2 linked regions of the Pelobacter seleniigenes DSM 18267 genome follow. Each later gene encodes a partner of the first gene's protein in a complex. Links are inferred from orthologs where the notes say so. Each region holds a gene or a part of one and is shown in the gene's direction. Other genes may lie near its edges. The genes, in order: dinB and dnaN.

Evidence for each region.
Region 2: the proteins of dinB (region 1) and dnaN are in contact, whole or in part, in a solved structure (PDB 1OK7), measured with the Escherichia coli proteins. The link is inferred for Pelobacter seleniigenes DSM 18267 from one-to-one orthologs.

The regions. Positions count from the first base shown.
Region 1 is NZ_JOMG01000002.1:2,502,096-2,508,524, forward strand. The notes cover bases 2,078-5,048. They hold dinB (DNA polymerase IV), read left to right. Parts: upstream 2,078-3,002; coding sequence 3,003-4,094; downstream 4,095-5,048. Other genes in these bases: N909_RS0114265 (nitroreductase family protein), read left to right, coding at 2,078-2,156; N909_RS0114270 (FKBP-type peptidyl-prolyl cis-trans isomerase), read left to right, coding at 2,354-2,782; N909_RS0114285 (PEP-CTERM sorting domain-containing protein), read left to right, coding at 4,348-4,875. Outside these bases: N909_RS0114250 (two-component system sensor histidine kinase NtrB), read left to right, coding at 1-19; N909_RS0114255 (DUF4388 domain-containing protein), read left to right, coding at 73-1,122; N909_RS0114260 (hypothetical protein), read left to right, coding at 1,198-1,560; more of N909_RS0114265, read left to right, coding at 1,629-2,077; N909_RS0114290 (DUF4405 domain-containing protein), read left to right, coding at 5,238-6,062; N909_RS0114295 (MaoC family dehydratase), read right to left, coding at 6,125-6,429. UniProt on the Escherichia coli protein: Poorly processive, error-prone DNA polymerase involved in translesion repair and untargeted mutagenesis. Copies undamaged DNA at stalled replication forks, which arise in vivo from mismatched or misaligned primer ends.
Region 2 is NZ_JOMG01000002.1:1,506,742-1,513,085, reverse strand. The notes cover bases 1,174-4,059. They hold dnaN (DNA polymerase III subunit beta), read left to right. Parts: upstream 1,174-2,001; coding sequence 2,002-3,117; downstream 3,118-4,059. Other genes in these bases: recF (DNA replication/repair protein RecF), read left to right, coding at 3,126-4,059; dnaA (chromosomal replication initiator protein DnaA), read left to right, coding at 1,174-1,782. In the rest of the region: rpmH (50S ribosomal protein L34), read right to left, coding at 60-212; more of dnaA, read left to right, coding at 433-1,173; more of recF, read left to right, coding at 4,060-4,190; gyrB (DNA topoisomerase (ATP-hydrolyzing) subunit B), read left to right, coding at 4,205-6,344. UniProt on the Escherichia coli protein: Confers DNA tethering and processivity to DNA polymerases and other proteins. Acts as a clamp, forming a ring around DNA (a reaction catalyzed by the clamp-loading complex) which diffuses in an ATP-independent manner freely and bidirectionally along dsDNA.

The DNA.
Region 1 (6,429 bases):
ACCCATTACTCAGTGTTAAGCGGATTTATGCTATAAAGGGAGCTCAGTGTTTCGAAAGATGTGGGTGGTATCGTGAAAAAAATTCTGATCGTTGATGATGAAACGTCCTTTCTTCTCTCCCTGCAAGACGGGTTGCGGGTTCATCGGGATAAATTCGAGGTGTTGACCGCGGGTAACGGCCGGGAGGCTGTTGACATTCTGCGCGTCCAACCTATTGACCTGCTGGTGACGGACCTGAAACTTCCGGAAATGAACGGTTTCGAACTGTTGGCCTGGACCAGCCGCCACCAGCCGCAATTACCGGTCATCGTTATGTCGGCATTCGGGACTCCAGAGATCGAGGAACGGCTGGCCAAGATGGATACCCTGCAATTTCTGGAAAAGCCGCTGGATCTCGATATGCTGCTGGACGGGATATTGACCGGGCTTAACGCCAAGGGGAAAAGCTTTATTCGCGGGATTACCCTGGCAACCTTTCTGCAACTGGTCAAGGCCGAGAAGAAGAACTGTACCCTGAAAGTGACTTCCCTGAACGGTGAACAGGCTTATCTTTATATTCGTGGCGGAGAGCTGATCGATGCCGATTATGGACATCTGACCGGCCTTGGCGCCGCGCTGGATGTTGTTGGCTGGAGTGATGCTGAAATAGAAATGGATGGCGTGTGTCGGCGGCAGGAAAATATCGTCGGGATGGCCATGGAACACCTGTTGATCGAGGCTTTCAAACGCAAAGATGAAGCCGCGGAAAATCAGCTGCGGAACCCCGCCGCGGCGGTACCAAGCCAAGATCCCTTGAGCCTGCGCATGGCCCAGGTCCTGGCGCAGTTGGCCGTGGTTCATGAATTTGCAATTTTTGACAAGCCCGGGAAACTGCTCAAAAAGAACAGCGGCACCTGTACGGTAACCGGGCTGGCTCCGAAAGTGATTGAAAGCATGCTGAATCTGCTCGAAAACGATATCTCTTTCGGCAATAATTATCGTTCTGTGGTGTTTAATGCCGGCAGCAGGAATCGTTATCTGCTGTTTCCTTATCAGGGCTATCGTGTGGTCACGAAGTTAAAGGCAGGGACCGCACCGCAGAAAATTATTGAGGAACTAAAACGGTGTGAAACCACGCCATGAGCAAGCTGGCCTTTTGATTGGCAGACAATAAGCACTGAATTTCCCTACATCGACAACCGAGCGAGGTGAAACAGTATGGCCACAGCACAGGATTTTATTTCCAGGATCAACCAGATCAAGGGTGTTGACAGCTGCCTGCTGGTCAAGAACGACGGCACTCGGATCGGCAACACCTGTCGTGCCGATGATCCGGAAATCTATGCCGATCTGATGTTGATCAGTAATACCCTGGCAGACGATATTACTGCCAAGACCGGTTTCAGTCGTTGTCGTCATCTCAGTTTCAGCTGCCAGGGCAACCGGCAGTTTTATGTCTTCCCCATTGATAATTACCTGCTTGGTGTCATCCAGGCGGATAACGCTCATGCTGCGGAAATGCTTTCAGAGATCGATCGTTTGATCAGCCGGGTCTCGACTGGTAAAGATGTTCAGGGGTAGTCGTTTTATGGCGGGAATGTGATGGGAAACAGAGCGGGATCTTTGATTATGATCAGCGAGGTTTGTAGATGCTTCAATGGTTGAGGCAGCGACGCAGTATCAGAAAATTTCTGCCCCGTTCGGTAGAACAGGACAAGCGTGACCTGCTTAAAGAAGCTCTGCTTCGGGCGCCGAGTTCCCGCAATCTGAGACCCTGTTCATTTGTCATGGTGGATGACCCGGAAATCCTCTCCCGGTTGGCTACAGCCAAACCTCATGGCCTCAATTTCCTTATCAGTTCTCCTCTCGCAATCGTCATCGTTGCCGATCCGCTGAAATCGGATGTCTGGATAGAGGATAGTGCCCTTGCAGCGATCATCGTTCAGCTTGCCGCAGAGGCTTTGGGCCTGAAGAGTTGCTGGGGACAGTTGAGGTTGCGCCAGTATAGTGAGGACTTGAGTGCTGAGCAATATGCAGGTCAGGTTCTCGGTCTCCCTGCGCATCTACGCGCACCCATCATCATCGGCATCGGCTATCCGGCAGAGGATAAAGCCGGCCATGCTCAGGTTAGTCTCTCAGATGAGAGAATGCATCTCAATCAATATAGGCACGACTGACTCCTGTCCACCGTTGAGTTCCCACAACTTTACCTGCTGATTTCCTTCCTGCACAGGTGTTTGGTTGCAGTGGGGATGAAAAAATCCCCTCAAGGGTTGATTTAAGTTTCCAGACATGCCACCCTCGACAATTGACAAGCGTAAGTATCTGGCTTGCGTTGCTGACCCAAGGAATTTTTTTGCACACAGGAGAAGACATGACAGCCGTGGCAGCAGGTAACAAAATTAAAGTTCATTACACCGGAACCCTGGATAACGGTGAGGTTTTTGATTCATCCAGAGAGGCTGAACCGCTGGAATTCGAAGTTGGCGCAGGACAGGTCATTCCGGGCTTTGACCAGGCCGTTGTCGGGATGCAAGTTGGGGAGTCCAAGCAAGTCAGAATCCCCGAAGACGAAGCCTATGGACCGTATAATGACAACATGGTGTTCGATGCTGATCCGAGCCAGTTTGAAGAAGGGTTGTCTCCTCAGGTCGGACAACAGTTCCAGACCCAAATGCAGGATGGAACTCCGCTGCTGTTGACCGTCAAATCGATTGAAGACGGCAAGATCATGCTTGACGCCAATCATCCGATGGCCGGCAAGGCGCTGACTTTTGATCTTGAAGTTGTCGAGATCAATTAAGCCTGCACCAGGTAGTACCCGTTAAAAACTCAAACCGCAGAAACACCGATGAATTGCGCCGCCGACCGGCGGGTTGTTCAACCCAATCGTGTTTCTGCGGTTTTTTTGTTGCGTGCTGTGGAAGGTTGATTAGGATGAAGAAGCCGTTGCCGGTTGGAAAGTCTTGCTACTGCGGGATACTGTGGGACCCGGCCGGCACAACCTTGCAATGGATCAGAAAATGACTGTTGTTCGCAAAGTCATACACATCGATATGGATGCCTTTTACGCGTCCGTCGAGCAGCGTGATCACCCGGAGCTGAGGCAGCGTCCGGTCATTGTCGGCGGTGATCCGAACGGCAGGGGGGTGGTTGCGACCTGCTCCTATGAAGCTCGAAAGTTCGGGATTCATTCGGCCATGCCGGCAGCACGGGCCTATCGGCTTTGTCCCCAGGCGGTTTTTGTCCGGCCGCGCTTTTCCGTCTACCGGCAGGTGTCGCAACAGATCATGGAGATCTTTCTGAGCTACACCGATCTGGTCGAGCCGTTGTCCCTGGACGAAGCATATCTGGATGTCACTCATAATAAATTCAATATTCAATCCGCGACCTGGATTGCCCAGGAAATCCGCCGAAAAATCAACCAGACCACCGGCCTGACCGCTTCTGCCGGAGTGTCCTACAATAAGTTCCTGGCCAAGATTGCTTCGGATGTCAATAAACCTGACGGCCTGACCGTGGTCACCCCGGAACAGGCCGAAAAGTTTATCGCGGCACTGCCGATTCGACGCTTTCATGGTGTCGGCCAGGTGACTGAACAGAAAATGCTGAGACTGGGGATTGCAACCGGAGCTGATCTGCTTATTCCCACTCTAGAGGAATTACAGCAGCATTTTGGTAAGGCTGGTCAGTATTACTTTAATATTGCCAGGGGCATTGATCTGCGCCCGGTGGTGCCCAATCGGGTTCGTAAATCGATCGGCAAAGAAACGACTTTGGGAGAGGATGTCGCTGATATCGGGCAAATGCTGACGATCATCGGCGAACTTGCTGAACAGCTGGCGGTATTGCTGGAGTCCAAACAGACCGCTGGGCAGACGCTGACCCTCAAAGTGAAATACGCTGACTTTCAAATTGTCACCCGTAGCATCAGTCGTGAAGAACCCATCGCTTCAGCAGATGAGATTCTGGCTCTGGCAGAGCAACTGTTGCAGAAGACCGTTGCCGGGCAACGGGCGGTAAGACTGCTAGGAGTGACAATATCCAATTTTACCACGGATATTCCTCTTCATGATCCGCTGCAGCTGGAGTTGCCCTTTCAATCCTTCGTGTAAAAAAGCCCGACACCCTTCAGTTTGCAAGTGTCCTGTGGGTTGTTGCCAGAGTCCGGCCGGGACGGAAAAACGGAATATGAAAGAAAGCGCTGTCGATATCTTTTACATGCGGGGATTTCTGCTTATCTTTGTCTGTAACTATCTTGAAATTAAGGATTTTTGTGTTTGGCACGATAAGTGCTATTAGCTCTGTAAAAGACAATTTCGCAGTTTACCGCTAAATCCTAAACCAAATGAATAGAGGGAGGACGTGATGTTAAAAAGATTGTTACTTGCAGGGTTGATTTTGGTTTTCTGGTCAGGCGCAGCTCTGGCAACTCCGATGACTTGGGTTGATACCTATGATGCAAATCCGGACCAGTATATCGGGTGGTACAGCTCTTACAGCTATACCCATGATATTACCGATAACGGATTTACTCCTCTCCAGGACCTGGCGTTTTCTTATACCCTGAGTATCGGACTTTATGACGACCGCGGGTTTCTTGATTTGGGCGAAATCGCCGTGATCAGCCAGCCTGGCATATTGGCTGATACCACCTATAATTTCGATTACAGCAATAACGATATCGGTTTTTCCATCGCCGGTCTGTTGAGTGTCAACCTGCTGGGAACGGTTGATGTGAAGATTCAATCATGGTATGGAGATTTCTACTTTGATTATTCCATTCTGACCGTTAAAGGTGAGGACTTTGCACCGGTACCGGAACCCGGTACGATCATTCTGCTCGGTGCCGGTCTGGCCGGTCTGGCCCTGTATCGGCGGAGAAAAGAGTCATAATCTCTGGCAATATTTGTTACCTTTCTTTTCATGCAGCGGACTTGTCTATAAGACAAGTCCGCTGTTTTTGTTATAGCTTGTTCCATCCCCACCTTTTTTAACGACTGCCGCCGTTGCTGTTAATTGACAATGCAGGATCGTTTAGTGAGCAGTCTAGGTTTCTGTGAGATTGGATCAAAGATAATAGCAACACATTGTTCCATCACCGGGATTTTTTCCCTCAGGCAGGCAACAGCCCTGGAGCGTTGGCGGATAAGAGGGCCATCATGTGAGCTGTCGATAGAGTTTACAAATCTTTACTTCTTGAATATTCAAAATATGATATGTGTTGCAGAAAAATCACTCCCGGGAGGCTGCAACCGATGAATATGCGAAAAATTACTTCACTGACCGCACTGCTTTCTTTTGTTTTGCTGATCGCCACCAGTATCATTCTGTATGTTGTCCCGGCCGGACGGGTGGCTTACTGGGCCGACTGGCGACTGTGGGGCTTAAGTAAGGAACAGTGGGGAGCGGCTCACATCAACCTGGGTTTTCTGTTGTTGCTCACCATGGTGCTGCACGTCTATTACAACTGGCAGCCGATGCTCAGCTACATGAAGGATAAGGCAAAACGGTTCCGGTTGTTTACTGCTGATTTTACGGTTGCCTTGGTTGCCACCCTGGTGGTTTTTTTCGGGACCCTGGCCGGTTTGCCGCCGATGAGTTCAATTATTGAGCTCGGGGCGAGAATCAGCGAAAACGCCAATCTGCATTATGGTGAACCTCCTTACGGACATGCGGAAATGTCTTCGCTGGAGGATTTTTCATATAAGGTCAAAGTTGATCTGGCGGAAGGCCTGGAGCGGTTGCGGACAGCCGGGTATCAGGTAGCCGACAGCAAGCAGACCATCAGTCAACTTGCCGAGGCCAACGGAGTTTCTCCCAAATTGCTTTATGAGGTCCTCAAGCCCCAAGCCGGCGGGCAGACAGCCGCTATGCCGGAAGATCCGCCTGGGGGGACGGGGCAGCGGCGGCTGGCTGATTTGTGTCGGATGTACCAGCTCGATGTCGATAAGATCGTGGCGGGCTTAGCACAGCAGGGAATAACCGCTAAGGCAGAACAGACCATGAAGGAGGTCGCCAGCGCCCATGGCAAAGATCCGCATGCGGTTTATGCCATGGTTTATCAGCTCAGCTTGCAGTAAATTTCTGCTTAATTACTTAACGAACGGCCTGGTCAGTTTCCTGCCCAGGCCGTTCGCTGTTTTCAGGGATAAAGGCGGGCGACAAATTCTGCAATGCAGGCCGGTTTGGCGGAACCTTCCAACTCAACCGTGATCAGATAGATGATCTGCACGGAGTTTTTCACCTGCTCAACTTCCTGGATCGTGGTCCGCGCACGAATGTTGGCGCCGACTTTGACCGGCGCCGGAAAGCGGAGCTTGTTCAGGCCGTAGTTGACCCGATACTTCATCCCCGGATAGTTTTTCTGGAAGAAATCCGGGTGATTGCTTTCGGTCAGGTAGGGGAGCAACGACAGGGTCAGATAGCCATGGGCAATGGTCGCCCCGT
Region 2 (6,344 bases), 1.0 Mb from region 1 along the record:
AATCTGAATTCCCACGATTTTCTAATTCTTAAACAACCGGGGAAAGATGCATCCATCTATTATTTATGTGGAACGGAAACGGTAAGAGATTTCCGACCACGAGCCCGACGCCTACTAAGGGTCTGGCGACCATTTTTAGTCTGCATCTTCTTTCTGAAACCGTGAGTCCGCTTTCTTTTAATCCGGCTCGGTTGGAACGTACGCTTAGACATGCTTTTCCTCCATTACTGATTTCTTGACAAAGCAGTATCATTAATCACAACAACCTAAGAGAGTCAAGAAAAAAGAAAGACAAATTTATTCTGGAAGATAAAACCAATAAGCATTATAGTAGGGGTCCAAAATCATTCAAATACGCAATATTTAATTATTTTTTTAATAAAATCAGCATTTTAGAGATATACACAGCTGTTTATAACTTGTGGAATCATTATGAAGAATATTTGGGAAAAAGCCGTTGATAAATTAAAAAGTAAAATAAGTGATCAGAATATTAACACCTGGATAAAGCCAATCCAAACCAAGGAAATATCAGATGATCATATAATATTGGAGGTTCCAAATAAATTCATAAAGGACTGGGTTAAAGAAAATTACAATCAAATAATATGCGAGACACTCTATGAAATATCTAAAATAAATTTTAATATTGAAATACAAATAAATAGAAATCTTAAAAATAAAGAAGTAAAAACTCCAAAAGAGCCGCTAGAAGAAACAGTTAAAAATGTTGATAATAAATCAAAAAATGAATTTTTTGAAATATCCAACATTAATCCTAATTACACTTTTAAAACATTTGTTTCCGGTCCATCAAATCAATTTGCCCACGCAGCAGCTCTAGCAGTATCAAATAATCCAGCTACAACATATAATCCTTTATTCATATATGGAGGAGTCGGACTTGGAAAAACACATATTATTCATGCAATAGGAAATGAAGTTCTTAAAAAGAATAATAATATAAAGGTTTGTTATTATTCTTCAGAAAAATTTACTAATGAATTAATAAATTCATTAAGGCATGCAAAAATGGATGAATTTAGAAATAAATTCAGGTCCATAGATATATTATTAATAGATGATATTCAGTTTATAGCAGGTAAAAAAAGTACCCAAGAGGAATTTTTTCATACATTTAATGCTTTATATGAATCTCATAAGCAAATAGTTGTAACCTCGGACAAATTTCCTAAAGAAATACCGGATTTAGAAGAGAGGTTAAGATCAAGGTTTGAGTGGGGTCTTATCGCCGATATACAATCACCCGATACGGAAACAAAACAGGCCATTCTCAAAATGAAAGCAGATCAAAACAAAATTGACCTCCCTGAAGATGTCGCCTACTTTCTGGCCAATTCAATCACCAGCAACGTCCGGGAGTTGGAAGGCTATTTAATCCGCGTTGGAGCATATGCAAGCTTAACTTCAACACCAATAAATTTAAACATGGCAAAAACCATATTAAAAGATATTATCATCGAAAACAGCAAAGAAATAACCATAGAAAAAATTCAAAAAACCGTCGCTGAACATTTTCAAATTAAGTCAATTGAACTTAAATCATCGAAAAGATTAAAGAATCTTGTTTTACCAAGACAGATTGCCATGTATATATGCAGAAAACTAACTGATCTTTCCTACCCGGAAATAGGCACAAAATTCGGCGGTAAGGATCACTCCACCATTATCCATGCCATAAAAAAAATAGACAAAAAAATGGAAGAGGATCTGCATACAAGAATGACCGTTGAAAAACTCATGGAAAAGATGGGGTCTTAAATGTGGATAAATAGTAAAAATCCTGCCTAAGTGGGATATAAAAAAAAATGTTCACAATTGAGCAACAAAATAGGTAAATTTTCCACACCGATTTTGAAATAATTTTTCTTTATTTTTTAATAGGTTAGATACTTATCAACATTTAAACAGCCACTACTGTTACTACTATTAAATTATTACTAATATAGTACTTAGTATGCACTGTTGACGGAGGACGAAATGCAATTTGAAATCTCAAAAGACGACTTTCTTAAAGCACTCACAAAAGTTCAGGGAATTATCGAAAAACGCCATACCATACCAATACTGGCGAATGTCCTCATTGAAGCTAAAAATGAAGAAATCCTGATAACAGCAACAGATTTGGAAGTCGGTCTGAAGACCAAACATAATTGCGCCATCAAAGAAGAGGGTAAAATTACCGTCTCCGCAAAAAAACTTTTTGAAATAATTAAGGAATTACCCAATAAAAATGTATATTTCACCTCAAAAAGCAATTTTTGGGTGGAGATTAAATGTGAAAAATCTATCTTTAATCTCGTTGGACTTTCTCCCGAGGATTTTCCAAAATTCCCCGAAATTAATAATGATATATTTAAAGTTAATGGAAATATAATTAACGAAATGATTGATAAAACTGTCTTCTCAATTTCAAGTGATGAAACAAAATTTAATCTCACTGGAATTTATGTCAAAGAAGAGAGAATCGAGGATAATAATTTATTAACATTTGTATCAACAGATGGCCATAGGCTTTCAATGGTTCAAAGAAAAGTAAATGGTGATTTAGGTGATAAATTTAAAGAAGGATTTATTTTACCTAAAAAAGGCATTTTTGAAATTAGAAAATTAATTGAAAACTCCGATCAAGATATTGAAATTGGAATTACAGACAATAATTTTATAATTAAATATGAAAATACAATTTTAATAATGAGAATGGTTGACGGAGAATTTCCTGATTATAAGAGAGTTATTCCTGAAAAAGGAAAAAATTTTGCTGTAATAAATAAAGATCTATTTTTACATTCTTTAAAAAGAATATCTATCTTATCAAGTGAAAAATCAAAAGGTATAAAACTAAATTTTAATAAAGATTTTCTTGTCCTGAGTTCTTCAAATCCAGATTTGGGTGATGCGAGAGAAGAATTGGATATTGCATATAATGCAGACGAAATTTCGATTGGCTTTAATGCTAAATATATAATGGATATTTTACAGGTTATTAAAGCTGAAAATATAATTTTTAATTTAAAAGACAATATTTCTCCAGGACGCATAAGCCCTGAGAGCGATGATAATTATCTTTCAGTTATTATGCCCATGAGACTTTAGTAAAATTAATGCTTATAAATAGTATTAAAATTAAAAATTTTAGAAATATTGAATTTTTAAATATTATTCCAGATGAAAAAATAAATTTTTTAACTGGAAATAATGCACAAGGTAAAACTAATTTTATTGAATCTATCTACTATTGTTCCTATTTCAAAAGTTATAGAACTAAAAATATTTTAGATTTGATAAAAAATGGAAAAGAAAACTCATTTATAAATATAGAGACATATAACGCTGGAACTAATAATAATATAAAAGTTTATATAGATAAAAATAAAACAAAAAAAATATCTTTAAACTCTAAAGTTCCAAAAAATAGGGAATTTTATAAAGTAATAAATACAATATTATATTATCCTGATGAAATTAATTATTTATCAATTTATCCTCAATTTAGAAGAAATTTTATTGATAGAGCCATTTTTATAACTGATTTTGATTATATTGACTTGTTTAATAAATATAGAAAATGTTTAAAACAAAGAAATATTTTACTTAAAAACAGCCCTTCAGATAAGGAACAAATTGATGCATGGAAGAATAAATTAATTGAATTTGGATCTATTATTATAAAAAAAAGAATGGACCTTATAAAAAGAATAAATGAAAAATTAAAATATTTTTCTATACAGCAAGGAGAAAATTATTGCTTAAAGTATAATGATTATACTTATGAAAAAATAGAAGAAGATTTGCTTGAAAGATTTAATAGAAATTTTAGTAAAGAATTGAAATATGGTTATACAATTATTGGACCACATTCAGACGATATTGTTTTTAAAATAAATGATAATGATATTAGAAAATATGCATCAGAAGGACAAAAAAAAACATTTTTATTAAATTTAAAATTATCTCAAATAGTAGATTATAAATCAGTTCATGATGATTTTCCGATCGTTATTTTAGATGATATTTCTAACGAACTTGATAACAATAGAAAAGATAAAATTATAGATAAATTTTTTGATAATTCTGGACAAATTTTTATTACAACGACATTACCAGTAAAAAATTTATATTCTAATAATGGAATATTCTTATTTGAAAACGGTTCAGTAATCAATTAGGCAGAAGAGGTAATATGACTGAAGAAAAAAAATATGGTGCCGATAGTATTCAAGTTTTAGAAGGACTTGAAGCTGTGCGAAAAAGACCTTCAATGTATATAGGGTCGACATCCGTACAAGGTCTTCATCATTTGGTTTATGAAGTTGTTGATAATTCTATTGATGAAGCACTGGCCGGCTATTGTGATGATGTTAATATTACAATTCACGGAGATAATTCAGTTACTGTCGAAGATAATGGTCGTGGAATTCCGGTAGAACACCATGCAAAACAGAATAAGTCAGCAGCTGAGGTTGTTATGACAGTTCTGCACGCTGGTGGAAAATTTGACGATAAAGGTGAGGGTGCCTACAAAGTATCAGGCGGTCTTCACGGCGTCGGCGTTTCGGTCGTCAATGCTCTGTCGGAAAAACTTGATCTCGAAATTAGACGAGACGGAAAGATACATCGACAAAGTTATGTCAGAGGTGTACCCACCGGACCGCTTAAAATTGAAGGAGATACTATAAAAAGAGGGACCAAAATAACCTTCTGGCCGGACCCTGAAATATTTGAAACGTTGGTGTTTTCTTTTGAAACCTTGTCGACTAGATTGCGTGAGTTAGCATTCCTCAACGCTGGAGTAAAAATTGTCATTACCGATAGCAGGACCGAAAAAAACAATGAATTTCTCTATGAAGGTGGTATTCGCTCATTTGTTGAATATTTAAACAGAGCCAAAAACTCCCTTCACTCTACGCCTATTTTCTTCAGTGGGGCCAAAGACGGTGCCGAACTTGAAATAGCGATTCAATACAATGATGGCTATGATGAGAAGATTTTTTCTTTTGCCAACAATATAAACACCCACGAAGGTGGTACCCACTTGAGCGGATTCAAGGCTGCGTTGACGCGGACCATGAATAACTACGCGACCAATAATAATCTGTTGAAAAATATCAAAGTGGCCATATCCGGAGATGATTTGCGCGAAGGTATTGCTGCCGTCATCTCGGTTAAACTCTCCGATCCTCAGTTTGAAGGTCAAACCAAAACTAAATTGGGAAATTCTGAGATAAAAGGTTTTGTCGAAACTCTGATGAATGAAAAGTTGGCGACTTTCCTGGAAGAAAATCCGCAGGTTGCTAGAAAAATCCTAGAAAAGGGAATTGACGCAGCTCGTGCCCGGGAAGCAGCCCGCAAAGCACGGGATCTGACCCGCCGAAAAGGTGCTCTGGACGGTTTGTCACTGCCAGGTAAACTTGCCGATTGCCAGGAAAAAGACCCGTCTTTGTGCGAAATCTATCTGGTCGAAGGTGATTCTGCCGGCGGAAGTGCCAAACAGGGAAGAGACAGAAGATTTCAGGCAATTCTGCCGCTGAAAGGTAAAATACTCAACGTTGAAAAAGCTCGCTTTGACAAGCTGCTCACCTCTAATGAAATAAGAACCCTGATTACGGCCATGGGAACAAGTATTGGCAAGGATGATTTCGATGTGTCTAAACTACGTTACCATCGGATTATTATCATGACTGATGCCGATGTTGATGGTTCTCATATCAGGACGCTGCTGCTGACCTTCTTTTTCAGACAAATGCCGGAAATTGTTGAAAGAGGTCATCTTTATATCGCCCAGCCGCCCCTTTATAAGGTCAAAAGGGGCAAACGGGAAATTTACCTGAAAGATGATGATGCCCTGCTGGAATACCTTTTGGATAATGGTACCGAAGGTATTGCCGTAGAAATGGAGCAAGGGAATAAAGTTTTGCGGGGTAAGCAGATTATTCCGACTTTGCGGAATATTATTAATTATAACAAGCACTTTGATAAGATAGTCAACAAGGGAATACCAAGTGAAATTCTGAAAATATTCGTCAGAGGAAAAATTAAGAACGGTTATGCCGATCAAGATAGTCTCGAGCCCCTTGCCCAGCAGCTTCGAGAAGTCGATCCGAAGACCAAATATGAGGTCTTGCAGGACCCTGACCGGATATTGGTAACCTTTGGCAATCTGCATGCGCGGATTGATCGCCATACCGTAGAGATCCTCTCATCCCATGAGTACAAACTGCTTCTCCAGTCCTATAAACAGGTCGAGGATATCTGTCTGAATGAAAGTATCAGCATTGTTGCTGAGGAAAAAGAGGATATTGAAGTGACCGATCGTCAGGAAC